Regions from separate parts of the Streptomyces sp. NPDC058697 genome, predicted to be linked through region 3. Evidence: predicted binding sites of a transcription regulator. Region 3 holds the regulator's gene; each other region holds the start of a gene.

Region 1 (7,859 bases), on a different contig from region 3:
ACATCGCCTTGACGAGGTCCACGCCCGGTTCGGTGAGCAGCGGGCCGACGATCCCGGAGACGAAGTCCGCCGAGAACTCCTTCAGGTCCGCGTCGACGAAGGCCACGATGTCCCCGCGGGTGACGAGCAGCGAGCGCCACAGCACCTCGCCCTTGCCGGGGACGGCCGGCAGCCGGGGCAGGATCTCGTCCCGGTGCACGACACGGGCACCCGCCTCGGCGGCGACCTCGGAGGTGCGGTCCGTCGAACCCGAGTCGATCACCACGATCTCGTCGACGAGCGGCACCTTCCCGGTCATCAGCTCACGGCGGATGATCGCGACGATCTCGCCGACGGTCTCCTCCTCGTTGAGCGCGGGCAGTACGACACTCACCGTGGAGCCGTTGGCACGCTTCGCGGCGATGAGTTTCTTGAGCGGGCGGTCCTCGACGGACCAGGAGCGCGTGCTCAGCCAGCGCTCGACGTCTTCCAGCACGTGCGGCTCTCCCTTGCGTTCATTGGGATGCGTGTGCCCGCCGCGGCCTGCAGTGTGGGTTGCGTCACTGTCATCTCGCGGTTCGGACGGCTCTCTCCACCATCCAGGCCTTCGGTTACAGTCTTGAACAACGCTGATGACCATCGCATGTCGGGGGTCGTTGCGTGTACAACCAAATGCACGACCAGAAGCACGACCAAAACCACAACTGAATACCGCTCATCCAGAGGGGCAGAGGGATACGGCCCGTTGAAGCCCCGGCAACCCTCCAGCCGGTCTCGTCCTGATCATCGTCGTTCAGCGCAGCGAGGCTCCCGGCTAGGGAAGGTGCCAAATCCGTCTCACGGCGAAGTGCGTCGTGAGGAAGATGAGGAGAAAGGGCCTCGCCTCCATGGCTGCGCAGACAGTTGCAAGCACCACGAACTCCGCCCCCGCCGCGAACTCCGTCGACCTCGGCCCGGCCGCCGCGCTTTCCTGCCGTGAATGCGGCCACCGCGTCCCGCTCGGTCCGGTCTTCGCCTGCGAGGAGTGTTTCGGCCCGCTGGAGATCGCGTACGACTTCTCGGCCTATGACACCGAGGAGCTCCGCAAGCGGATCGAAGCGGGCCCCGCGAACATCTGGCGTTACGCGCCGCTGCTGCCCGTCCCCGCGGACGTGGCCGACAAGCCCAACATCAACCCCGGCTGGACCAAGCTCGTCCAGGCCGACAACCTTGCGCGCGAGCTGGGTGTCGAGGCCGGCAAGCTCTTCGTGAAGGACGACTCGGGCAACCCGACGCACTCCTTCAAGGACCGGGTCGTCGCCCAGGCGCTGGAGGCCGCGCGTGCCTTCGGCTTCACCACCCTCTCCTGCTCCTCCACCGGCAACCTCGCCGGCGCGGTGGGTGCCGCCGCCGCGCGCGCCGGTTTCCGTTCCTGCGTGTTCATCCCGCACGACCTGGAGCAGGGCAAGGTCGTCATGGCCGCGGTCTACGGCGGCGAGCTCGTCGGCATCGAGGGCAACTACGACGACGTGAACCGCTTCTGCTCCGAGCTGATCGGCGACCCGGCCGGCGAGGGCTGGGGCTTCGTCAACGTCAACCTGCGTCCGTACTACGCGGAGGGCTCCAAGACCCTCGCGTACGAGATCTGTGAGCAGCTCGGCTGGCGGCTGCCGGACCAGCTGGTCGTCCCGATCGCCTCCGGCTCGCAGCTCACGAAGATCGACAAGGGGCTGCAGGAGCTGATCAAGCTCGGGCTTGTCGAGGACAAGCCGTACAAGATCTTCGGTGCGCAGGCCGAGGGCTGCTCGCCGGTCTCCGTGGCGTACAAGGCCGGGCACGACGTCGTACGGCCGCAGAAGCCGAACACGATCGCGAAGTCGCTCGCGATCGGAAACCCGGCGGATGGTCCTTACGTTCTCGATATCGCCCGGCGTACGGGTGGGGCCGTCGAGGACGTGAACGACGAGCAGGTGGTCGACGCGATCAAGTTGCTCGCGCGGACCGAGGGGATCTTTGCGGAGACCGCCGGTGGTGTGACGGTGGGGGTGGCGAAGAAGCTGATCGAGAATGGTCTGCTGGATCCGAGTCTGACCACTGTGGTGCTCAACACCGGGGATGGTCTGAAGACCTTGGATGCGGTTGCTTCCGACACGGGGTTGACTGCGACCATTCGCCCGAACCTGGACTCTTTCCGTGAGGCTGGGCTCGGCTAGTCGTTTCATCCTGCGGGCGCGTGGGGGCTGGTCGCGCAGTTCCCCGCGCCCCTTAAAAGCCAAAAGACTGCGCAGTTCCCCGCGCCCCTCGACGGGGGCGCTTCGCACCCCGACGGAGGTCTTGACCCCATGAGCGTCAACGTTCGTATCCCCACCATCCTGCGTACCTACACGGGCGGTCAGGCCGAGGTTGCTGCCGAGGGGGCGACTCTCGGCGCGGTCATCGCCGATCTGGAGAAGAACCACGCCGGGATCGCCGCCCGGGTCCTGGACGACCAGGGGCAGCTGCGCCGGTTCGTCAACGTGTACGTGAACGACGACGACGTCCGCTTCGAGCAGGGTCTTGAGACGGCGACGCCGGACGGGGCCGGGGTGTCGATCATTCCCGCGGTCGCCGGCGGCTGACCGTCGGGCGGCGCCCCGAGGGCTGATTATTACCTTCGGTAACGGCCGTCACCGAGAGTTCATCGAATTGCCCCCTCCGTGAGAGAAGCGGAGGGGGCAATTCTGTATGGTTGAGCGCGGTACAGTTGGGGAACCTGCTTCGATCCGCACGCCGGGCGCATTGAGATCCCGCCCGAAGCCCGACAAGAAGTAGCCAAAGTGCCCCGCCTTTTTGAGCCTTTTATGGCATTCATGGGGCCCGACTTGCCCTGAATCTTCGTGAATTCTTCACATATTCCCGATCGGTCGTGCCCGGAATTCTCGTCGGATTGACCTGTTGCAGACGGCAGTTGGACGGATACATTCAGCCGCGGTCGACGCGTTCCGGCGCACACCCCCAACCGTTGGGGGGTGAGGTCTGACCCGGATCCGCGAAGTGCGGGTCTGTGCAAGGGCCAGTAATAGGGGAGTTAGGCATGGCTCAGGGCACCGTCAAATGGTTCAACGCGGAGAAGGGGTACGGCTTCATCGCGGTCGACGGTGGTGCGGATGTTTTCGTCCACTACAGCGCGATTCAGATGGACGGCTACCGCACCCTGGAAGAGGGTCAGCGGGTCGATTTTGAGATCTCGCAAGGCCAGAAGGGGCCGCAGGCGGACATGGTCCGACTGGCGACCGGCTGAAGCACGCGCCGACTTACTGCAGCGACGTTCTTCTTCCGAAGGGCTCGCACCCCACCGGGTGCGGGCCCTTCGGCACGCCCGCGCGCCGTCCACTGCTTCACTTCCCCCACTGCTCCCACCTGCTCCCACCTGCGGATCATCCTGAGCCGCTTGCACTCGCATGGGTCGAGTGCTAATCATTGGCGTTAGCACTCTGAAGGTGAGAGTGATAACGAGGACCGGGTCGGTGAGGCCCGCTGGCCGGGTGGGGCAAGGAACCACGAGGTCGGCAGGCCGTCCGTCGCGGGCGCGGGCGCGGTCCTGGAGATTCCACCCCAGTCCGGGAGGACCACTTCACATGGCCAAGATCATCGCGTTCGACGAGGAGGCACGGCGCGGTCTCGAGCGCGGGATGAACCAGCTCGCCGACGCCGTCAAGGTCACCCTTGGTCCCAAGGGTCGCAACGTCGTCCTCGAGAAGAAGTGGGGCGCCCCCACGATCACCAACGATGGTGTTTCCATCGCCAAGGAGATCGAGCTCGAGGACCCGTACGAGAAGATCGGCGCTGAGCTGGTCAAGGAAGTCGCCAAGAAGACGGACGACGTCGCCGGTGACGGTACGACCACCGCGACCGTCCTCGCCCAGGCACTCGTCCGCGAGGGCCTGCGCAACGTGGCGGCCGGCGCCAACCCGATGGCTCTCAAGCGCGGTATCGAGAAGGCCGTCGAGGCCGTCTCCGGTGCCCTTCTTGAGCAGGCCAAGGATGTCGAGACCAAGGAGCAGATCGCTTCGACGGCCTCCATCTCCGCCGCCGACACCCAGATCGGCGAGCTCATCGCCGAGGCGATGGACAAGGTCGGCAAGGAAGGCGTCATCACGGTCGAGGAGTCCCAGACCTTCGGTCTGGAGCTCGAGCTCACCGAGGGTATGCGCTTCGACAAGGGCTACATCTCGGCGTACTTCGCCACCGACATGGAGCGTATGGAGGCCGTCCTCGACGACCCCTACATCCTGATCGCCAACTCGAAGATCGCCAACGTCAAGGACCTGCTCCCGCTCCTGGAGAAGGTCATGCAGTCGGGCAAGCCGCTGCTGATCATCGCCGAGGACGTCGAGGGCGAGGCCCTGTCGACGCTGGTCGTCAACAAGATCCGTGGCACCTTCAAGTCCGTCGCCGTCAAGGCGCCGGGCTTCGGTGACCGCCGCAAGGCGATGCTGAACGACATCGCCATCCTCACGGGCGGCGAGGTCATCTCCGAGGAGGTCGGCCTCAAGCTCGAGAACACGGGCCTGGAGCTGCTCGGTCGCGCTCGCAAGATCGTCATCACCAAGGACGAGACGACGATCGTCGACGGCTCGGGTTCGGCGGACCAGGTTGCCGGTCGCGTCAACCAGATCCGTGCCGAGATCGAGAACTCCGACTCGGACTACGACCGCGAGAAGCTCCAGGAGCGCCTGGCGAAGCTGGCCGGCGGCGTGGCCGTCATCAAGGCCGGTGCCGCCACCGAGGTCGAGCTCAAGGAGCGCAAGCACCGCATCGAGGACGCCGTTCGCAACGCGAAGGCGGCCGTCGAGGAGGGCATCGTCGCCGGTGGTGGCGTGGCCCTGCTCCAGGCCTCCTCGGTCTTCGAGAAGCTGGACCTGGAGGGTGACGAGGCGACCGGCGCCAACGCCGTGAAGCTCGCCCTGGAGGCCCCGCTCAAGCAGATCGCCGTCAACGGTGGTCTCGAGGGTGGCGTCATCGTCGAGAAGGTGCGCAACCTGCCCGTCGGCCACGGCCTGAACGCCGCGACCGGTGAGTACGTCGACATGATCGCCGAAGGCATCATCGACCCGGCGAAGGTCACGCGCTCTGCCCTGCAGAACGCCGCGTCCATCGCCGCGCTGTTCCTCACCACCGAGGCCGTCATCGCCGACAAGCCGGAGAAGGCGTCCGCGCCCGCCGGCGGCGGCATGCCGGGCGGCGACATGGACTTCTGAGCCCCGGCGCACACAGCCAAGGCTCGGTAGTTCATCGCAGTAGGCAGTACTTCGCATCACGCGAACGAGGGCGGCATCCCAATCCAGGGGTGCCGCCCTCGGGCGTACGCGGTGCTCGAAGTCAGGGTGTCGTGCAGGTCACCCGGGCAAACAGATCCAGCGCGGTGGAGCCGTGGTTGGTGGCTCGCATCGTCCATCCCGTGGCCGTCGGATACGACTCGTTGAACTCGACCGCGGGGTTGCCCAGCCCTCCGCCTCCGGTCGGCACCTCGCCGGCGCGGCAGTTGACATGGGCGGTTCCGGTCGCGCCTCGCGCCAGCCTGGTCGGCCCGCTGGCATAGGCGGTGTGGGGTGCGGTCGTACACCGCACCCAGGTCTGCAGGATCGTGGCGCCGGGGCCGTGGTTGGTGACCCGTCCGACCCACTCCTGGCCGATGTCGGACGACTGGCTGACGTAGGCCTGCCCGTGGTCCGACCCTGTGCCCCTGGCACCGGCGTCCGGCCCACCGCTGCTGGCCACCTGCCCCGGGTCGCAGGCCGCGCGGACGAGCCCCGTCTGCCCCGGCGGCACGTTCACCGCAGTGCCGTGCCGGGTCACGTGGCGCTGGGAGGTGCAGATCACCACGGGCGTGAATGTCTGTGCGGTGCCGGACTCGTTGTAGACGTCCCCGGCCCAGCTGTTTCCGTTGGGCCACGTGGCGGTCAGGAACACCCCGGTGCCGCTGGTCCGCACGCCGCCTCCGGAGGGCACCTGACCCCCCTGGCAGGGCACGTTGGTCGTGCCCGCCGTGTGGGGCAACACGGTCACGGGGTCGCCCACGACGATTGTGTGGGCGGCCCGCACCTGCGTCCTGCCCGGTTCCGCCACGGCTACGGACGTGGCGGCGCAGCAGAGAGCGGTGGCGGTCGCGATCGCGACGGTGTGGATGGACCTCATGGTGACTCCAGGTGATCGGCCGGAGGCAAATGCCAAAGGCAATCTGCCCGCCACGCGTCATCCGAACACGCAGTGTGCACCGAATGAACACACACGGTGACCCGTTCGGATGATGTCCGGACCGGCCTGGCCACCCGGTGTCGGTGCCCGTCCTCGGGCGTGTCCGGGGTCACAGAGGTGTGGGGCGGGGTGGCGGAATGTGATGAGGGGTGGGGTGGTTGTCGTCTGGAGGGGTTCATGCGTGTGCACATACCAATGGGGATGCGTATACGTGCAGATGGACCCGCAGATCGACGGACCGACCGCTTGATCCACCGCACCACCGACCGCTCGACCACTCCACCCCCACCAGGAGCCCCTACGTGACTGTCGCCCCCTCCGCCTCCCGTGCGGCCGAGATTCTTTCCCGGCCCGTTTCCCTCAACGGCCTGACCGTTCCGAATCGGATCGTGATGGCGCCGATGACCCGGCAGTTCTCGCCGGGCGGTGTTCCGGGGGAGGACGTGGCGTCGTACTACGCGCGCCGTGCCGCCGCCGGGGTCGGTCTCATCGTCACCGAGGGCACGTACGTGGGTCATGAGTCGGCCGGACAGAGCGACAGCGTCCCCCGCTTCCACGGGGCGGAGCAGCTGGCCGGGTGGGCGAAGGTCGCCGAGGCCGTGCACGCGGCGGGCGGGAAGATCGTGCCGCAGCTCTGGCACATCGGCAGCGTGCGCAGGGCCGGCGAGCCGCCGTTCGCGGACGCCCCGTCCGTCAGCCCGTCCGGTATCCACACGGAAGGCGCCGAGGTCACCGGCAGGGCGATGACCCAGCAGGACCTGGACGACGTCATCCAGGCCTTCGCCGAGGCCGCTGCCGCCGCCGAGCGCATCGGCTTCGACGGAGTCGAACTGCACGGCGCGCACGGTTACCTGCTCGACCAGTTCCTGTGGGCGGGCACGAACCGCCGCACGGACGCGTACGGCGGTGACCTCGTCGCCCGTACCCAGTTCGCCGCGGAGATCGTGGCCGCGGTGCGCGCCGCCGTCTCGCCCACCTTCCCGATCATCTTCCGCTTCTCGCAGTGGAAGCAGCAGGCCTACGAAGCACGCCTCGCCGAGACGCCGGAGGAGCTGGAGGCGCTGCTGGCCCCGCTCGTCGCGGCCGGTGTGGACGCCTTCCACGCCTCCACCCGCCGCTACTGGCGCCCGGAGTTCGACGGCTCCGACCTGAACCTGGCCGGCTGGACGAAGAAGCTGACGGGCAAGCCGGTCATCACCGTCGGCTCGGTCGGCCTCGACGGCGACTTCCTCAAGGGCTTCCAGGGCGAGGGCGCCCCGGCCAGGGGCATCGACGACCTGCTGGACCGCCTGGAGAGCGACGAGTTCGACATGGTCGCCGTGGGCCGCGCCCTCCTCCAGGACCCCCAGTGGGCGGTAAAGGTCCTCGACGGCCGGTTCGGCGAGCTGGGCGCGTACGACGCGGCGTCGCTGGGCTCACTCAGCTGAGCCGACCAACACTGATGGCTGTTGTACGCCGAGGGCGGCACCCCTCTTGCGGGGGCGCCGCCCTCGGCGTTGTACGAGCTGTCAGTCCGCGTAGTCCTTCAGCTTTTCGGTTTCCAGGGTGATGTTCACGGGGGCGGGGAGGTCGACGACGGTTCCGTACGGGTACGAAGGGCTCTGCTGGTACCTCCCGTTCTTCGGGCCGCTGTACACGACGACGGTGTCGTTGTCCCTGTCGAT
Region 2 (7,859 bases), on a different contig from region 3:
GCACGGACAACATCCCGAACTGGATGTGGCTGGACGCCGACAAGGTGGTCGCGGCCGCGCTGGCCGACCTGGCGCGGGGCAAGTCGCTGTCCATTCCGGACCCGCGCTACAAGGCCCTGATGGGAGTAGCGAAGGTGACACCGCGGGCCTTGCTCAGCGGGATCAGTTCGAAGACAGGGCGGAAGTACGGGCCGAAGTGAGCCCGGTCGTGCGCGGTGACACGGACGGGCACTTAGGCAACGGCACGGACGGCTTGGACCGCACGGGCACGAACAAAGACGCGGACACAGGTGGAATCCCCTTCGGCTGAAAAACGGCCGGAGGGGATTTTCACTAAAATGGGCGTATTCAACCGGACTCGAAGTGCCGGGAGGCGGCGCCATGACTTTCGTACAGCTGATCGACTGCAAGACCAGCCGGATCGACGAGATGAACCGGCTCATGGACAGCTGGGTCGAGCAGACCAAGGGCAAGCGGACCGCGACGCACAACGTGATCGGGAAGGACCGGCACGACGCGTCGCACTTCGTCGAGATCGTGGAGTTTCCGTCGTTCGAGGTGGCGATGCGGAACTCGAGCCTTCCGGAGACCGACCGGATCTTCCGGGAGATGGTGGCGATCTGTGACGAGATGCCGACCTTCACGGATCTCGACGTGGTGCGGGACGTGTGGCTCTACAAGGCCAGCGTCCGCAATCTCTTCGGACTGTTCGCCGGGAAGGGCAAGCTGCCGACGTGGTACGAGACCGTCGCGGAGAACTACCACGACCATGATCCGGCCAATGAGCAGGACGCGATCGGGATGGACGCCATGCGCCGCGAGGTGGAGATGTGGCGGTCCGGGTTCGACTTCGTGTTCACCATCGAGGACCAGATCGCCGACGGCGACCGGGTCTGTACGCGCTGGACCTGGAACGGCACCCACAAGGGTGACTTCATGGGGATACCGGCCAGCGGCAAGAAGGTCACCATGACCGGCACGACCATTCACCGGTGCCGCGAGGACGGCAAGGTCGTCGAGGGGTGGTGGCAGTACGACCGGCTGGGGCTGATGGACCAGCTCGGGGTGCTGGACCAGCTGGAGGTCTGACCGCGCCGGGCCGCACCGGCGACGGCACGTAAACCCGGCAGCGCGAAGGCCCGGTCCCCCGCGACGGGGTACCGGGCCTTCGCCGGGCGCTCAAAGGGACGTACGCCCCCTCGGGATGCCCTCAAGCGGCTTGCGCCTAGTGGGAGTGGCCGTGACCGTGGCCCGCGTCGGCCTCTTCCTCGGCCGGCTTCTCGACGACCAGGGTCTCGGTCGTGAGGAGCAGGGAGGCGATGGAGGCGGCGTTCTCCAGGGCGGAGCGGGTGACCTTGACCGGGTCGATGACGCCGGCCTTGACCAGGTCGCCGTACTCGCCGGTGGCGGCGTTGAAGCCCTGGCCCTTGTCGAGCTCGGCGACCTTGGAGGTGATGACGTAACCCTCAAGACCGGCGTTCTCGGCGATCCAGCGCAGCGGCTCGACGGCGGCCTTGCGGACGACGGCGACACCGGTGGCCTCGTCGCCGGTCTTGCCGAGGTTGCCGTCCAGGACCTTCACGGCGTGGACGAGCGCGGAGCCACCACCGGAGACGATGCCCTCCTCGACCGCGGCGCGGGTCGCGGAGATGGCGTCCTCCAGACGGTGCTTCTTCTCCTTGAGCTCCACCTCGGTGGCGGCGCCGACCTTGATCACGCACACGCCGCCGGCCAGCTTCGCGAGGCGCTCCTGGAGCTTCTCGCGGTCCCAGTCGGAGTCGGTGTTCTCGATCTCGGCCTTGATCTGGTTGACACGGCCGGCCACGGCGCCGGTGTCGCCACCGCCGTCGACGATGACCGTGTCGTCCTTCGAGATGGTGACGCGGCGGGCGGTGCCCAGTACGTCGAGGCCGACCTGGTCGAGCTTGAGGCCGACCTCCTCGGCGATGACCTCGGCGCCGGTGAGCGCGGCCATGTCGCCGAGCATCGCCTTGCGGCGGTCACCGAAGCCGGGGGCCTTCACGGCGACGGCGTTGAACGTGCCGCGGATCTTGTTCACGACCAGGGTCGACAGGGCCTCGCCCTCGACGTCCTCGGCGATGATCAGCAGCGGCTTGGAGGAGTTGGTCTGGATGACCTTCTCCAGCAGCGGCAGCATGTCCTGGATGGAGGAGATCTTGCCCTGGTGGATCAGGATGTACGGGTCGTCCAGGACGGCTTCCATGCGCTCCTGGTCCGTCACGAAGTACGGCGACAGGTAGCCCTTGTCGAAGGCCATGCCCTCGGTGAAGTCCAGCTCCAGACCGAAGGTGTTGGACTCCTCGACGGTGATGACACCGTCCTTGCCGACCTTGTCCATCGCCTCGGCGATGAGCTCGCCGACCTGGCTGTCCTGGGCGGACAGACCGGCGACGGCGGCGATGTCGGACTTCTCGTCGATCGGGCGCGCGGTCGCGAGGAGCTCCTCGGAGACCGCGGCGACGGCCGCGTCGATGCCCTTCTTCAGGAGGGCGGGGGACGCGCCGGCGGCGACGTTCTTCAGGCCCTCGCGGACGAGCGCCTGGGCCAGCACGGTGGCGGTGGTCGTACCGTCACCCGCGATGTCGTTGGTCTTGGTCGCCACCTCCTTCACCAGCTGGGCGCCGAGGTTCTCGTACGGGTCGTCGAGCTCGACCTCGCGGGCGATCGTGACACCGTCGTTGGTGATGGTGGGTGCGCCGAACTTCTTGTCGATGACGACGTTGCGGCCCTTGGGGCCGATCGTCACCTTGACCGTGTCGGCAAGCTTGTTGACGCCGCGCTCGAGGGCGCGACGGGCGTCCTCGTCGAACTTCAGGATCTTCGCCATGGGAGCGGTTCAGCCCTCTCGAAAAACGTGGGTGAAACGAACTGCGCCCCCGACGCCCGGCTTCATAAGGTCGCGGGGGCCAGGGGCGCAGTTCACTGCAATGCTGGTAATGCCGGGTGAATTACTTCTCGACGATCGCGAGCACGTCGCGAGCCGAGAGGACGAGGTACTCCTCGCCGTTGTACTTCACCTCGGTGCCGCCGTACTTGCTGTACAGCACGACATCGCCGGTCTTGACGTCGAGCGGAAGACGCTCGCCGTTCTCGAAGCGGCCCGGGCCAACGGCCAGGACGACGCCCTCCTGGGGCTTCTCCTTGGCGGTGTCCGGGATGACCAGGCCAGAGGCCGTGGTCTGCTCGGCGTCGAGCGGCTGGACCACAATGCGGTCCTCGAGCGGCTTGATGGCAACCTTGGAGCTGGTGGTCGTCACGATCCGACCTCCCCCTTCGGAGATCTCACGGGGTTAACTGTCTGAGGTGGCGACCAGGTGGATCCGTCGTCGCGGGTGCCGGACCTGCCCGTCGCTATTGGCACTCTCCTGCGGTGAGTGCCAGGCCTGAGACTATGACTGCGATTAGCACTCGGTCAAGCGGAGTGCCAGTTGCCTCCGGCGGTCAGGGGATGTCCGGCGCCCGGCGCCACGGGTGAACGCCCCTTGGAAAGCCGGGGCGCAGCCCCGCTTTCCAAGGGGCGCGGGGAACTGCGCGACAAGCCACAGCCGGGCCCGCACCCGAAATCGAACCCCACGGGGTCTGGGGCGGAGCCCCAGAAGGACGGGACGGGTAGGGGCGGCGGGGGCGAGAAACCGCTAGAGGTAGTCCTCCAGGCGGGCGACCGTGAAGCCCTGGTCCTGAACCCGGTTCAGGATCTTGGCCGTCGCCCGCGTGAGACTCGTACCGTTCCGGCCCTCCGGGCAGTGAAGGACGTCGCCAGGGCGAAGGCGGTCGGCGTCACGCCAGAGGACAACGGCGGCCACCCCACAGTCGGCGGCAGCACGCAGAGTGTCGGCGTTGTAGTCGCCATAGGGCGGCCGGAAGAGCCGCGGCCGGATACCGAAACGCTGCTTGAGCTTCTCCTGCTGCCCGCAGATCTCGGCCCGCTGACCGGCGTACGGAAGTCCCGGCAGGTACGGATGGTCGAGCGTGTGGTTCTGCACGGTCGCGCCGACCGCGCGGAGCCGGCCGAAGTGGGCGTACCCCGGCCCGACGACACTGTCCGTGAGGAACATCGTGACCGGCAGCCGCAGTTCACGGACCATGTCCACGAACGCCGGATCCTTCTCGGCGCCGTCCTCGAAGGTCAGGAAGACGACCCGGTCACGGGTGGGAACGCGGTCGACCACGGGCGGCAGACCCGGTCCCGCGGTGCGGGCGGAGGGCCGCCGGTCGGGCGGTTCCGGCGCCGGCGCGAGCGGCGCGGACAGACCCCAGCGGCGGTACGGGTCCTCGGTGGGGCCGTACGTGCGCACCTTCTCCGCCGCCTTCTTGCCCAACCGCTCGATGGGGTCCACGGACTGGGCGCAGCCGGCCAGGCAGACCAGGCCCGCGAGCAGTGCCGCGGCGGCGGCCGGCCGCTTCCTCACAGGTAGTCCTCGATACGTGCCACCGCGTACCCCTTGTCCGTGACCAGCTTCAGGAACCGGCGGACCATGTCCGGCATCGTGCCCTTCCAGTGCTCCTTGCCGCGGAAGTGGCTGAGGACGATGTCTCCGGGATGGAGGTCGCGGTCCAGCTCGCGGTAGTCCCAGCGGTCGACGAAGACCTCCTCGTTCCACAGCGGGGCCGCCTTGATGCCGCAGGCCCTTGCCGCGCGCAGGGTGTCCTCGTTGTAGTTGCCGAAGGGCGGGCGGAAGAGGGCCGGGCGCTTGCCGTAGCGCTTCTCGATCACGTCCTGCATGCCGCAGATCTCCTGCTTCTGCCGTTCGTAGGAGAGGTTCGGCATATAGCGGTGGTGGAGGGTGTGGTTGTTCAGGACCACACCCCTGTCCTGCATCTTCCTGAAGTAGCCGTAGTCCTCTTTGATCAGGTAGTCGCTCAGGAAGGCCGTGTACGGGATCTTCAGTTCGCTCATCATCCGCAGGAACGCCGGGTCCTTCTCGGCGCCGTCGTCGATGGTGAGGAAGACGACCTTGTCCTTGGTCGGGATCGTGGTGAAGACGGGCGGCAGGCCTTCGTGGTCGTCCACCTCGAAGCCCTTGCGGGTGCTGATGGCGGGCTTCTTCTTGGGGGCGGGGGGTGCGGGCAGCGGGGGTTTGGCCAGCCCCCACCGCTTTGCCGCGGTGGCGCGTGCGCTGTGCTCTTGGCGGAGTTTGGTGGCGTAGGTGTCCATGGCTCGCGCGGGTGGGGCCTTGAGGAGTTGCTGGCCCGCGGCGGGCTTGGCGGTGGTGGAGGGTGCTTCTCCGCAGCCGGCTGCGAGGGCGGTGACGGTCAGTAGCGTGATCACGGTGCGTGTGGGGCGTGTGGGCCGGTTGTTCGTCCGCGGGCGCGTTGGGGCCGGTCGCGCAGTTCCCCGCGCCCCTGAAGAGGAACCCCCGATTACACCGTTACTGTAATTTTGTCGTACAAGTCGCATGAGTTCGGATACTCACAGGTCAGGCCCCTCACCGGGCGTCGACACCGCCGTCCTGCCCGTCCCGTCCACCGACTGGCCCACAATGGGGCGGTGAACGACCTGGATCCGCTCGCCTCATTCGCTGCCCTGCTCACCGACCAGGGCCGGGCCCTTCTCGAAGAAGTGCGGGACACCGAACCCTCGCAGGAGCTGGCCGTCGCGACCCGGCTGCGGCGGGAGTATCCCGTCGGGCTCGTGTCGGCGGCGCTCGGGCAGGCGCGGTTGCGGCAGCGGGCCGTGCTGAAGTTCGGCGCGGCGGACGCGGGGCGGATGTACTTCACGCCGAACGGGGTGGAGCAGTCGACCCGGGCGAGTGTCGCCGCGTACCGGGCCCGGCGTTTCCAGGAACTCGGTGTGCGGTCCGTGGCGGACCTGTGCTGCGGGATCGGCGGTGACGCGATCGCGCTCGCCCGGGCCGGGATCCGGGTCCTCGCCGTCGACCGGGACCCGCTGACGGCGGCCGTCGCGCGGGCGAACGCCGAGGCGCTCGGGCTCGGCGAGCTGATCGAGGTGCGCGAGGCGGATGTCACGGAGGTCGCGACGGACGCGTACGACGCCGTGTTCGTGGATCCGGCGCGGCGGGGCGGCCGCGGGCGCGTCTTCGACCCCGAGGCCTATTCGCCGCCGCTGTCGTGGGCCGTGCGAACCGCCCTCGAAGCGCCTCTCGCCGCGCTGAAGATCGCGCCCGGGATTCCCCACGAGACGGTCCCCGCCGAGGCCGGGGCCGAGTGGATCTCGGACTCCGGGGACGTGAAGGAGGCCGTGCTGTGGTTCGGCACGGGAGGGACAGGGCACGGAGGGGCGGGGTCCGTATGCGCGACCCTGCTGCCCGGGCCGCGGACCCTCGTCGGCCGGGGGCTGCCCGACCCCCAGGTACGGCCTCTGGGGCGGTACTTGTACGAGCCCGACGGGGCCGTCGTCCGGGCCCATCTGGTCGCGGAGGTCGCCGAGGAACTGGACGGCGGCGGGCTGATCGACGAGACCATCGCCTACATCACCGCGGACTCGCTGAAGGCCACGCCCTACGCCACCGCATACGAGATCACCGACCAACTCCCCTTCGGTGTGAAGAAGTTGAAGGCGCTGCTGCGGGAGCGCGGGGTCGGTGTCCTCACCGTCAAGAAGCGCGGCTCGGCCGTCGAGCCGGAGGAGCTGCGGCGGAAGGTGAAGCCGCAGGGGCCGAACTCGGCGACCGTGTTCCTGACCCGGGTGAAGGGCGCCCCGACCATGCTGCTGGGGCACCCCGCACCCGCGTAACCGCTCCCGACCGCCGCGTAACCGCCGTGCCTAGCCGTCCAGTTGCTCCAGGGTCGCGTTCGACGGGCCCCTGCGGGACTGCTCCTCGCGGGCCACGTCCTCCGCGGCGCCAAGGACCCGGACCGCGTTCTGCCACGTCAGCTTGGCGAGGTCGGTGGACGACCAGCCGCGGTCCAGGAGTTCGGCGATGAGGTTCGGGTAGCCGGAGACGTCGTCGAGGCCGTCGGGCGTGAACGCCGTGCCGTCGTAGTCGCCGCCGATGCCGATGTGGTCGACGCCCGCCACCTCGCGCATGTGGTCGAGGTGGTCGGCGACCGTCGGAACGGTCGCGACGGGGCGGGGGTTGGACTCCTCGAAGAGGCGGTGGACCTTCATCGCCTCGGTGGTCGTGTCGAGGTGGTGGAAGCCCTGCTCGCGCATGTTCTCGTCGGCGGCGGCCGTCCAGTCGACAGCGGCCTGGAGGACGAACTTCGGCACGAACGTCACCATCGCCACACCGCCGTTGGCGGGCAGGCGCTCCAGCACGTCGTCCGGGATGTTGCGCGGGTGGTCGCAGATCGCGCGCGAGGAGGAGTGGGAGAAGATCACCGGCGCGACGGACGTGTCCAGCGCGTCCCGCATCGTCGTGGCGGCCACGTGGGAGAGGTCCACGAGCATGCCCAGGCGGTTCATCTCCCGCACGACCTCGCGGCCGAACGCCGACAGGCCGCCGACGGACGGCTTGTCCGTCGCCGAGTCCGCCCACGCGATGTTGTCGTTGTGGGTGAGGGTCATGTAGCGGACCCCCAGCTCGTACAGCCCGCGCAGGGTGGCCAGCGAGTTGTCGATCGAGTGGCCGCCCTCGGCACCCATCAGCGAGGCGATACGGCCCTCGCCGCGGGCCGTCTCCATGTCGGCGGCCGTCAGCGCGGCCCGCAGGTCGGCGGGGTAGCGCGCGATCAACTGCCGTACGCAGTCGATCTGTTCGAGCGTCGCCGTCACCGCGCCGGGCAGGTCCGAGCGCACGTACACCGACCAGAACTGCGCACCCACACCGCCCGCCCGCAGCCGCGCCAGGTCCGTGTGCAGATGGGCACTCTGGTCGACGGCGATGTCACGGGCACCGATGTCGTAGCGGACCTGCTCGCGCAGCGCCCAGGGGAGG
Region 3 (7,859 bases):
GTTGTCGAGGAGTACGGCGAGCTTGGCGTCGTATCCGTCGTCGCGTCCGCTGTCGGGGTCGCCCAGTTCGGTCTCGTACCAGGAGGCCTCGCCGGCGAGCTGGTGGGCGTAGACCTCGACCGCGGCCGGGTCGGCGTACTCGGGCTGCGGCATGAACAGGTTCACGCCGAACGGGCGGCTGGTGGCGCCCCGCAACTGCTTGATCTCCTGGTACATGCCGTCGGCCGTTTTGTAGCCGGCGGCGAGGAAACCGAGCCCCCCGGCCTCGGACACGGCCGCTGCGAGCTGCGGCACGGAGACGCCGCCCGCCATGGGGGCCTGCACGATCGGGAGTGGGAAGAGATCGGTCAGCGCGGAGGACATGACGGCATGTTGTCACGTCCTCCGTACAAGTCCGAATCCGGCCTTCCCCCGGGCATAAGCCACGGGAATCACCCGGCGGGGGCCGAGGAGGAAAACCCTCAGCGCCCGTTGAACGCGTCCTTCAGCCTGGAGAACAGCCCCTGCTGCCCGGGTTGAAACTGACCCGTGGGCCGCTCCTCCCCCCGAAGCAGCGCGAGCTCGCGCAGCAGCCGTTCCTGCTCGGGATCAAGCTTGGTCGGCGTCATGACCTCGACATGCACGATGAGATCACCGCGCCCGCCACCGCGAAGGTGGGTGATTCCCCGCCCGTGCAACGGAATCGACTGCCCGGACTGCGTGCCCGGACGGATGTCGACCTCCTCCATCCCGTCGAGCGTCTCCAGCGGCACCTTGGTGCCGAGGGAGGCCGCGGTCATCGGGATGGTGACCGTGCAGTGCAGGTCGTCGCCGCGCCGCTGGAAGGTGGAGTGCGCGACCTCGTGGATCTCGACGTACAGGTCACCGGCGGGGCCGCCACCGGGCCCGACCTCGCCCTCGCCCGCGAGCTGGATCCGCGTGCCGTTGTCGACACCGGCGGGAATCTTCACGGTCAGCGTCCGGCGCGACCGCACCCGCCCGTCACCCGCGCACTCGGGGCACGGCGTCGGGACGACCGTGCCGAACCCCTGGCACTGCGGACACGGCCGGGACGTCATGACCTGACCCAGGAAGGACCGCGTGACCTGGGACACCTCGCCGCGCCCGCGGCACATGTCACAGGTCTGCGCGGAGGTGCCGGGCGCGGCGCCCTCGCCACTGCACGTCGTACACACGACGGCCGTGTCGACCTGGATGTCCTTCGTCGTGCCGAAGGCCGCCTCGTCGAGGTCGATCTCCAGCCGGATCATCGCGTCCTGGCCGCGCCGCGTGCGCGACCGGGGGCCCCGCTGCGACGCCGTACCGAAGAAGGCGTCCATGATGTCCGAGAAGTTCCCGAACCCGCCGGCGCCGAAGCCGCCCGCGCCCTGGCCGCCCGCCTGGGACAGCGGGTCACCGCCGAGGTCGTAGACCTGCTTCTTCTGCGGGTCCGACAACACCTCGTACGCGGCGTTGATCTCCTTGAAGCGCTCTTGCGTCTTCGGATCGGGATTGACGTCCGGATGCAGCTCGCGTGCGAGCCGCCGGAATGCCTTCTTGATCTCGTCCTGGGACGCGTCGCGGCGCACGCCGAGTACGGCGTAGTAGTCCGTGGCCACTTACGACTCCGCCAGGATCTGTCCTACGTACCGTGCCACCGCTCGTACCGCTCCCATCGTTCCGGGGTAATCCATGCGCGTCGGTCCGACGACGCCAAGTTTTGCTACTGCCTCGACGCCCGAACCGTAGCCGACGGAGACGACGGACGTGGAGTTGAGTCCCTCATGGGCGTTCTCGTGACCGATCCGTACGGCCATGCCCGAATCATTGACCTCACCAAGGAGTTTGAGGAGCACGACCTGCTCTTCAAGTGCCTCCAGCACCGGACGGATGGTGAGGGGAAAGTCATGTCCGAAGCGGGTCAGATTGGCGGTGCCGCCGATCATCAGCCGCTCCTCGGTCTCCTCGACGAGGGTCTCCATGAGGGTGGAGAGCACCGTCGCGACCGTACCCCGGTCGTCCGACTCGAAAGCGTCGGGGAGATCCTGCACCAGCTGCGGGACGTCCGCGAAACGGCGGCCCGCGATCCGGCTGTTGAGCCGCGCGCGTAGATCCGCCACAGAGGCCTCCCCGAAGGGCGCCGGGCAGTCCACCATGCGCTGCTCGACCCGGCCGGTGTCCGTGATCAGTACGAGCATGACGCGGGCCGGGGCCAGCGACAGCAGCTCCACATGACGCACGGTCGAGCGGGTGAGCGAGGGGTACTGCACGACGGCGACCTGCCGGGTGAGCTGCGCGAGGAGCCGGACGGTCCGCCCCACGACGTCGTCGAGGTCGACGGCGTTGTCGAGGAAGCTGTGGATCGCCCGCCGCTCCGGCGCGGTCATCGGCTTGACGCCCGCGAGTCTGTCGACGAAGAGGCGGTAGCCCTTGTCCGTCGGGATGCGGCCGGCGCTGGTGTGCGGCTGGGCGATGTAGCCCTCGTCCTCAAGGACGGCCATATCGTTACGGACGGTCGCCGGGGAGACGCCCAGCCGGTGGCGCTCCGTGAGCGCCTTGGAACCGACCGGCTCCTCGGTGCCCACATAGTCCTGGACGATGGCGCGCAGCACTTCGAGCCTGCGTTCACTGAGCATCGCGCACACCTCCAGCTGGTCTTCCCCGCGGTCTTCGATGCGGTCCTCGATCATCTCGATCGCCTTGCCTGGCACTCAGCCCGCACGAGTGCCAGCATCCCCGCGCCAAGTGTACGGCCGGTAGGTGCGCCCCGGGCAAGGGCGGCCCCGCGATGTCACGACGACGTGTACGGGGCTGTCCTGCTCTGTCCCGACTACTGTCTGCGCACTTCATGGGGCGTAGAGCTAGCGTCGGCGTATGAGGGTGACTTGGGAAGAGGCAGGGTGGGAGGAACTGGGGCCGCGTGTGGGGCGCTGCCGGCTTCCGGGGTGGGACTGCACGGTCGGGCTCGTGGTGGGCGAGGGTGCGGCGCTCATGATCGACGCCGGGTCGGGGCTGCGGGAGGGCGCGCGGCTGCGTACGGAGGCGCGGCGGTTGCTCGGGGGCGGGCGGGTCACCCATCTCGCGCTCACCCACCCGCACTTCGACCACGTCTTCGGCGCGGCGGCGTTCGCGGGGGTCGAGGTCTTCGGCGCGGTCGGCCTCGATCGGGTGCTCGTCGACGGCCGGGACGAGCTGCTGGCGGACGCCGTACGCAACGGCGCCGATCCGGGCGAGGCGACCGAGGCGGCGGACCTCCTCGTCCGCCCCCGACACCTCGTCTCCGGCGAGTGGACCCTCGACCTGGGCGGCGGCATACAGGTCCTACTGGCAAACGCGGGCCCGGGCCACACGGGCCACGACCTGGCGGTCTTCATCCCGGCAAGCGCCGGAGCCCTCGGCGACTCGGGCGGCCTCGGCGGCTCCGGCGGCCCTGGCAGTCTCGGCGGCCCCGGCGGATCAGGCGGTCCCAGCGGTCCGAGCGGTCCGAGCGGTCCCGGCGGGTCCTGGACCAGTTCGCCGGAGATCGTCTTCTGTGGGGACCTCGTCGAGGAGTCCGGTGAACCTCAGGCGGGCCCCGACGCCGTCCCCTCCCGTTGGCCCGCAGCCCTGGACCGGCTGCTGGCACTCGGGGGCGAGGACGCGGTGTACGTGCCCGGCCACGGGGCGGCGGTCGACGCCGGGTTCGTACGGGCCCAACGGGACGCGCTGGCACAGCGTTTCGGCGTGTCGTAGGGAGCCCGTGACCCTGCCGCAGGAGGCTCGTCGGCGTGTCGTAGGGGGGCTCGGTGCGCCGGGCGGGGGCCTTCTCCTATCGTCATCCGAATGCGCCAGTACTCAGCGGACCTGACCCCTCCGTGGAAGAAGCCCAAGCCCGTGCCCGAGGTGGCGGCGGAGCCGGGGCTCGTGGTCGAGGAGCCCGGGACCGGGTTCTGCGGTGCCGTGATCCGTTGCGAGGCGGGGACGGTCACCCTGGAGGACCGCTTCGGCAAGCACCGGGTGTTTCCGCTGGAGCCCCGGGGGTTCCTGCTGGAGGGGCGCGTGGTGACGCTGGTGCGCCCGTCGTCCGCACCCGTACGCCCCACTCGTACGGCCTCCGGTTCGGTTGCCGTGCCCGGGGCCCGGGCACGGGTCGCCCGGGCGGGACGCATCTACGTCGAGGGGCGGCACGACGCGGAGCTGGTCGAACGGGTCTGGGGTGACGACCTCCGGATCGAGGGTGTCGTCGTCGAGTACCTGGAGGGCATCGACGATCTGCCCGCCATCGTCGAGGAGTTCGACCCGGGAGCGGATGCGCGGCTGGGGGTGCTGGTCGACCATCTCGTTCCCGGCACGAAGGAGTCGCGGATCGCGGAGGCCGTGACGAGCGAGTACGCGCTTGTCGTGGGGCATCCGTACATCGACGTCTGGGAGGCCGTGAAGCCGGCGTCCGTCGGCATCCCCGGCTGGCCCCGCGTACCGCGCGGGCAGGACTGGAAGACGGGGGTCTGCCGGGCGCTGGGCTGGCCCGACAACACGGGTGCCGCGTGGCAGCGGATCCTTGGCTCGGTCCACTCCTACCGAGACCTTGAGCCGGAGCTACTGGGCCGCGTGGAAGAACTGATCGACTTCGTCACGGCCCCGGAGTGAGCGAGGCGGCCAACGGGCTTTTCCTCGCCCCCGCCGCCCCTACCCATTCCCGTCACTTACTCGGGGGCTCCGCCCCCGAACCCCCAAAAGACTGCGCAGTTCCCCGCGCCCCTAGGTCTTTAGGGGCGCGGGGAACTGCGCGAGCAACCCACGACGGCCCGCACCCGACAACGAACCCCACGGGGTCTGGGGCGGAGCCCCAGAAGGACGGGAATGGGTAGGGGCGGCGGGGGCGAAAACAGGCCCTCAGTCCACCAGGTCCCGCACCACCGCGTCAGCGAGCAACCGCCCCCGCAGAGTGAGCACCGCACTCCCGGCCACGTACGGCCCAGCCTGAAGGAGCCCGTCCGAGAGGGCACGACGAGACGCCGCAAGCCCATCCCCGTGAAGCAGAGCAAGCGGAACCCCCTCAAGAAGCCGCAACTCCAGCAGAATCCGCTCCACCCGCCGGTCCTCCTCGGACAGAAGCTCCCGCCCGGCCCCGGGCGACCTCCCCGCCGCCAGAGCCCCCGCATACGCCCCCGGATGTTTTACGTTCCACCAGCGAACACCCCCCACATGGGAGTGCGCCCCGGGCCCGGCCCCCCACCAGTCGGCCCCCCGCCAGTACAGCTCGTTGTGAAGGCACCGCCCGGCATCGGACGTGGCCCAGTTGGAGACCTCGTACCAGGAGAAGCCCGCCGCGGAGAGGCGGTCCTCCGCGATGAGGTACCGGTCGGCGTGCACGTCGTCGTCGGTCATGGGCACCTCCCCCCGCCGGATGCGCCGCGCGAGCTGTGTCCCCTCCTCGACGATCAGGGCGTACGCCGACACATGGTCGGGCCCGGCACCGATCGCCGCGTCGAGCGAGGCCCGCCAGTCGTCGTCGCTCTCACCGGGCGTGCCGTAGATGAGGTCGAGGTTGACGTGGTCGAACCCGGCCGCGCGGGCCTCGGCGACACAGGCCTCGGGCCGGCCGGGCGTGTGCGTACGGTCCAGCACGCGCAGCACGTGCTGCCGCGCGCTCTGCATGCCGAAGGAGACGCGGTTGAACCCGCCCTCCCGGAGCGCGGCCAGATAGGCGGGGTCCACCGACTCCGGGTTCGCCTCCGTGGTGATCTCCGCGTCCGCCGCGAGCCCGAACTCGTCCCGGATCGCCCCCAGCATCCGTACGAGATCGTCGGCGGCCAGCAGTGTGGGCGTACCGCCGCCGACGAAGACCGTGCGGACGGGCCGCGGGTCGTCGCCGAGGACCTTGCGGGCCAGGCGGATCTCGTCGATCAGGGTCGAGGCGTAGTTGTCGCGGGAGGCGAGCACGCCCCCCGAGCCGCGCAGCTCCGTCGCCGTGTACGTGTTGAAGTCGCAGTAGCCGCAGCGCGTGGCGCAGTACGGGACGTGGAGGTAGAACCCGAGCGGACGGTCGGCCGCGCCGGCCAGGGCGTGCGCGGGCAGCACCCCGTCGTCGGGGACGGGCTCGCCGTCGGGAAGTGCGGAAGGCATGTACTCCATTGTCCAGCACTCTCAGCACTCCCCACCCGGCCCTCGCCCAGCCCCCTCCGTCTACTCCCTCTACCTAATCCCTCTACTCCGCCTGCAGCACCAGCAACGCCAGGTCGTCCTCCGGCGGCTTGCCGCCGAACTCGTGGACCAGGCGGCGGATCCGCTCGGCGATCAGCTCGGCGCTCAGGCCCACGCACCCGGCGAGCGCGGCGGCGAGGCCGTCGTCGTCGTCGAACTGCCGGTGCCCGCTGCGGCGCTCGGTCACGCCGTCCGTGACGCACAGGAGGCTGTCGCCGGGGCGCAGCTCGAAGGTCCCGCAGAGGTAGCTGGCGTCCTCGAAGACACCGAGGAGGGTCTGCGGCTGGGCCACCTCTCCGACCGCCCCGGACGGTTGCAGAAGCAACGGCAGCGGGTGCCCGGCGGAGGCGACCGTGCAGTGCACTCCGCCGTCGAAGGGCACCAGCTCGCCGTAGAGGAGGGAGAGGAAGCGGGTCTGCGGGCCCTCGTCCGCGAGCCCGGTGCCGCCCGCGGACACCAGGGCCCGGGCGGCCGCGTCGGAGGCCTCGGTCGCGTCGTCGAGGAGCAGCTGGTTGAGGCGGTCGAGGACGTCGGGCACCTCGTACCCCTCCCGGGCGAGGAGCCGCAGCCACGGCCGGGCGAGACCGATCACCACGGCCGCCTCGGGCCCCTTGCCCTGTACGTCGCCGAGGGCGAAGCACCAGCGGCCGTCACCGGCGGGGAAGAGATCGTAGAAGTCCCCGCTGGGTCCGCCCTTGTCGCACGGCTCGTAGACGAGCGCGCTGCGTACGCCGGGGATCTCGGCGACCGCCCCGGGCAGCAGCCCGCGCTGCAGTACGCGGCTGATGGTGGCCTGGCGTGCGTACTGCCGGGCCGCGCCAATGGCGAGCGCGACGCGGCGGCCGAGGTCCTCGACGAGCCCTGTGATCTCGTCGGGGAAGCGGGTCTGTCCGGCCCGGCCGATGACCAGCGTGCCGAGCGGTCTGCCGCCCGCGATCAGCCGGAACGCGAGTGCCGATCCGCCGGTCGCCCGTGCTCCCAGCGCCTCGGCGGGCCACGGCACGGGCACGGGTCCCGCGTGGTGCGATTCGGGCAGCTCGGGCGGGTCCTTCTCCAGGAGCCGGCGCAGTTCCTCGATGCGGTTCTCGCTGCCGTGCCAGACACGGGCGAGCCGTGGCCCGCCGACGACACCCCCGTCGGAGCGGCCCGGGGCCTCGTCCTCCAGCCACACCGCGCACCAGTCGGCGAGCCGCGGGACGAGCAGCTGCCCGGTGAGCGCGGCGACCAGGTCCTCGTCGAGCTGCCCGGCGAGCAGGTCGGAGGCCTCGGCGAGGAAGGAGAGGACGCCGCGGCTGCGCCAGTCCTGGTCCTGCATGCCGCGCCGGGGTGCGGGGGCGAGGATCTCGGCGGCCCGCTGCCCGCGCCGCAGCGCGTGTTCGCCGTCGTACGCCTCCGCCTCCTCCTCGACGGTCGCGATCCCGTCGACGGGCAGGCGTGCCCACACGGTCTTGACGCCGGTGCGGTAGGTGATGCCCCAGGCATCGGAGAGCGCGGAGACCAGGCGCAGGCCCCGGCCGTACTCGACGGTGTCGTACGGCCGCTCGGCCCCGTCGTCGCGCACCGCGCGCGCGGGGTGGTGGTCGGAGACCTCTACGACGAGGACGCCGGAACCGGAACCGGGGCCGGGGCCGGGGCCGGGGCCGGGCCGCCCTGCCTCGGAGTCACCGCCCGAGCCGTCACGCGAACCGTCACGCTTG

The links. Region 3 encodes HrcA, which represses chaperone genes, less so after heat shock. Its sites were predicted from a motif close to TTNGCACTCNGNNNNNCNGAGTGCNAA; they were not measured.
Region 1: a site for HrcA is predicted at 3,424-3,450, ahead of groL (chaperonin GroEL). Genes of this name have one in related genera too.
Region 2: a site for HrcA is predicted at 3,423-3,449, ahead of groES (co-chaperone GroES). Genes of this name have one in related genera too.

What each region holds. Positions count from the first base shown of each region.
Region 1 is NZ_JBHXSU010000023.1:100,467-108,325, forward strand. Features, by position in the region: gene ACFWXQ_RS36930 (glucosyl-3-phosphoglycerate synthase) at 1-475, opposite strand, end outside; SAM riboswitch class I at 692-849, shown strand; gene thrC (threonine synthase) at 867-2,171, shown strand; gene ACFWXQ_RS36940 (MoaD/ThiS family protein) at 2,301-2,576, shown strand; gene ACFWXQ_RS36945 (cold-shock protein) at 3,032-3,238, shown strand; gene groL (chaperonin GroEL) at 3,576-5,198, shown strand; gene ACFWXQ_RS36955 (hypothetical protein) at 5,320-6,135, opposite strand; gene ACFWXQ_RS36960 (NADH:flavin oxidoreductase) at 6,498-7,622, shown strand; gene ACFWXQ_RS36965 (Uma2 family endonuclease) at 7,704-7,859, opposite strand, start outside.
Region 2 is NZ_JBHXSU010000015.1:85,864-93,722, reverse strand. Features, by position in the region: gene ACFWXQ_RS30400 (SDR family oxidoreductase) at 1-200, shown strand, start outside; gene ACFWXQ_RS30395 (ester cyclase) at 382-1,089, shown strand; gene groL (chaperonin GroEL) at 1,226-2,848, opposite strand; gene groES (co-chaperone GroES) at 2,970-3,278, opposite strand; gene ACFWXQ_RS30380 (polysaccharide deacetylase family protein) at 3,657-4,430, opposite strand; gene ACFWXQ_RS30375 (polysaccharide deacetylase family protein) at 4,427-5,287, opposite strand; gene ACFWXQ_RS30370 (methyltransferase domain-containing protein) at 5,510-6,715, shown strand; gene ACFWXQ_RS30365 (dipeptidase) at 6,746-7,859, opposite strand, start outside.
Region 3 is NZ_JBHXSU010000006.1:1,597-9,455, forward strand. Features, by position in the region: gene ACFWXQ_RS16075 (nitronate monooxygenase) at 1-363, opposite strand, end outside; gene dnaJ (molecular chaperone DnaJ) at 462-1,598, opposite strand; gene hrcA (heat-inducible transcriptional repressor HrcA) at 1,599-2,615, opposite strand; gene ACFWXQ_RS16090 (MBL fold metallo-hydrolase) at 2,854-3,711, shown strand; gene ACFWXQ_RS16095 (DUF3097 domain-containing protein) at 3,802-4,605, shown strand; gene hemW (radical SAM family heme chaperone HemW) at 4,852-6,084, opposite strand; gene ACFWXQ_RS16105 (SpoIIE family protein phosphatase) at 6,167-7,859, opposite strand, start outside.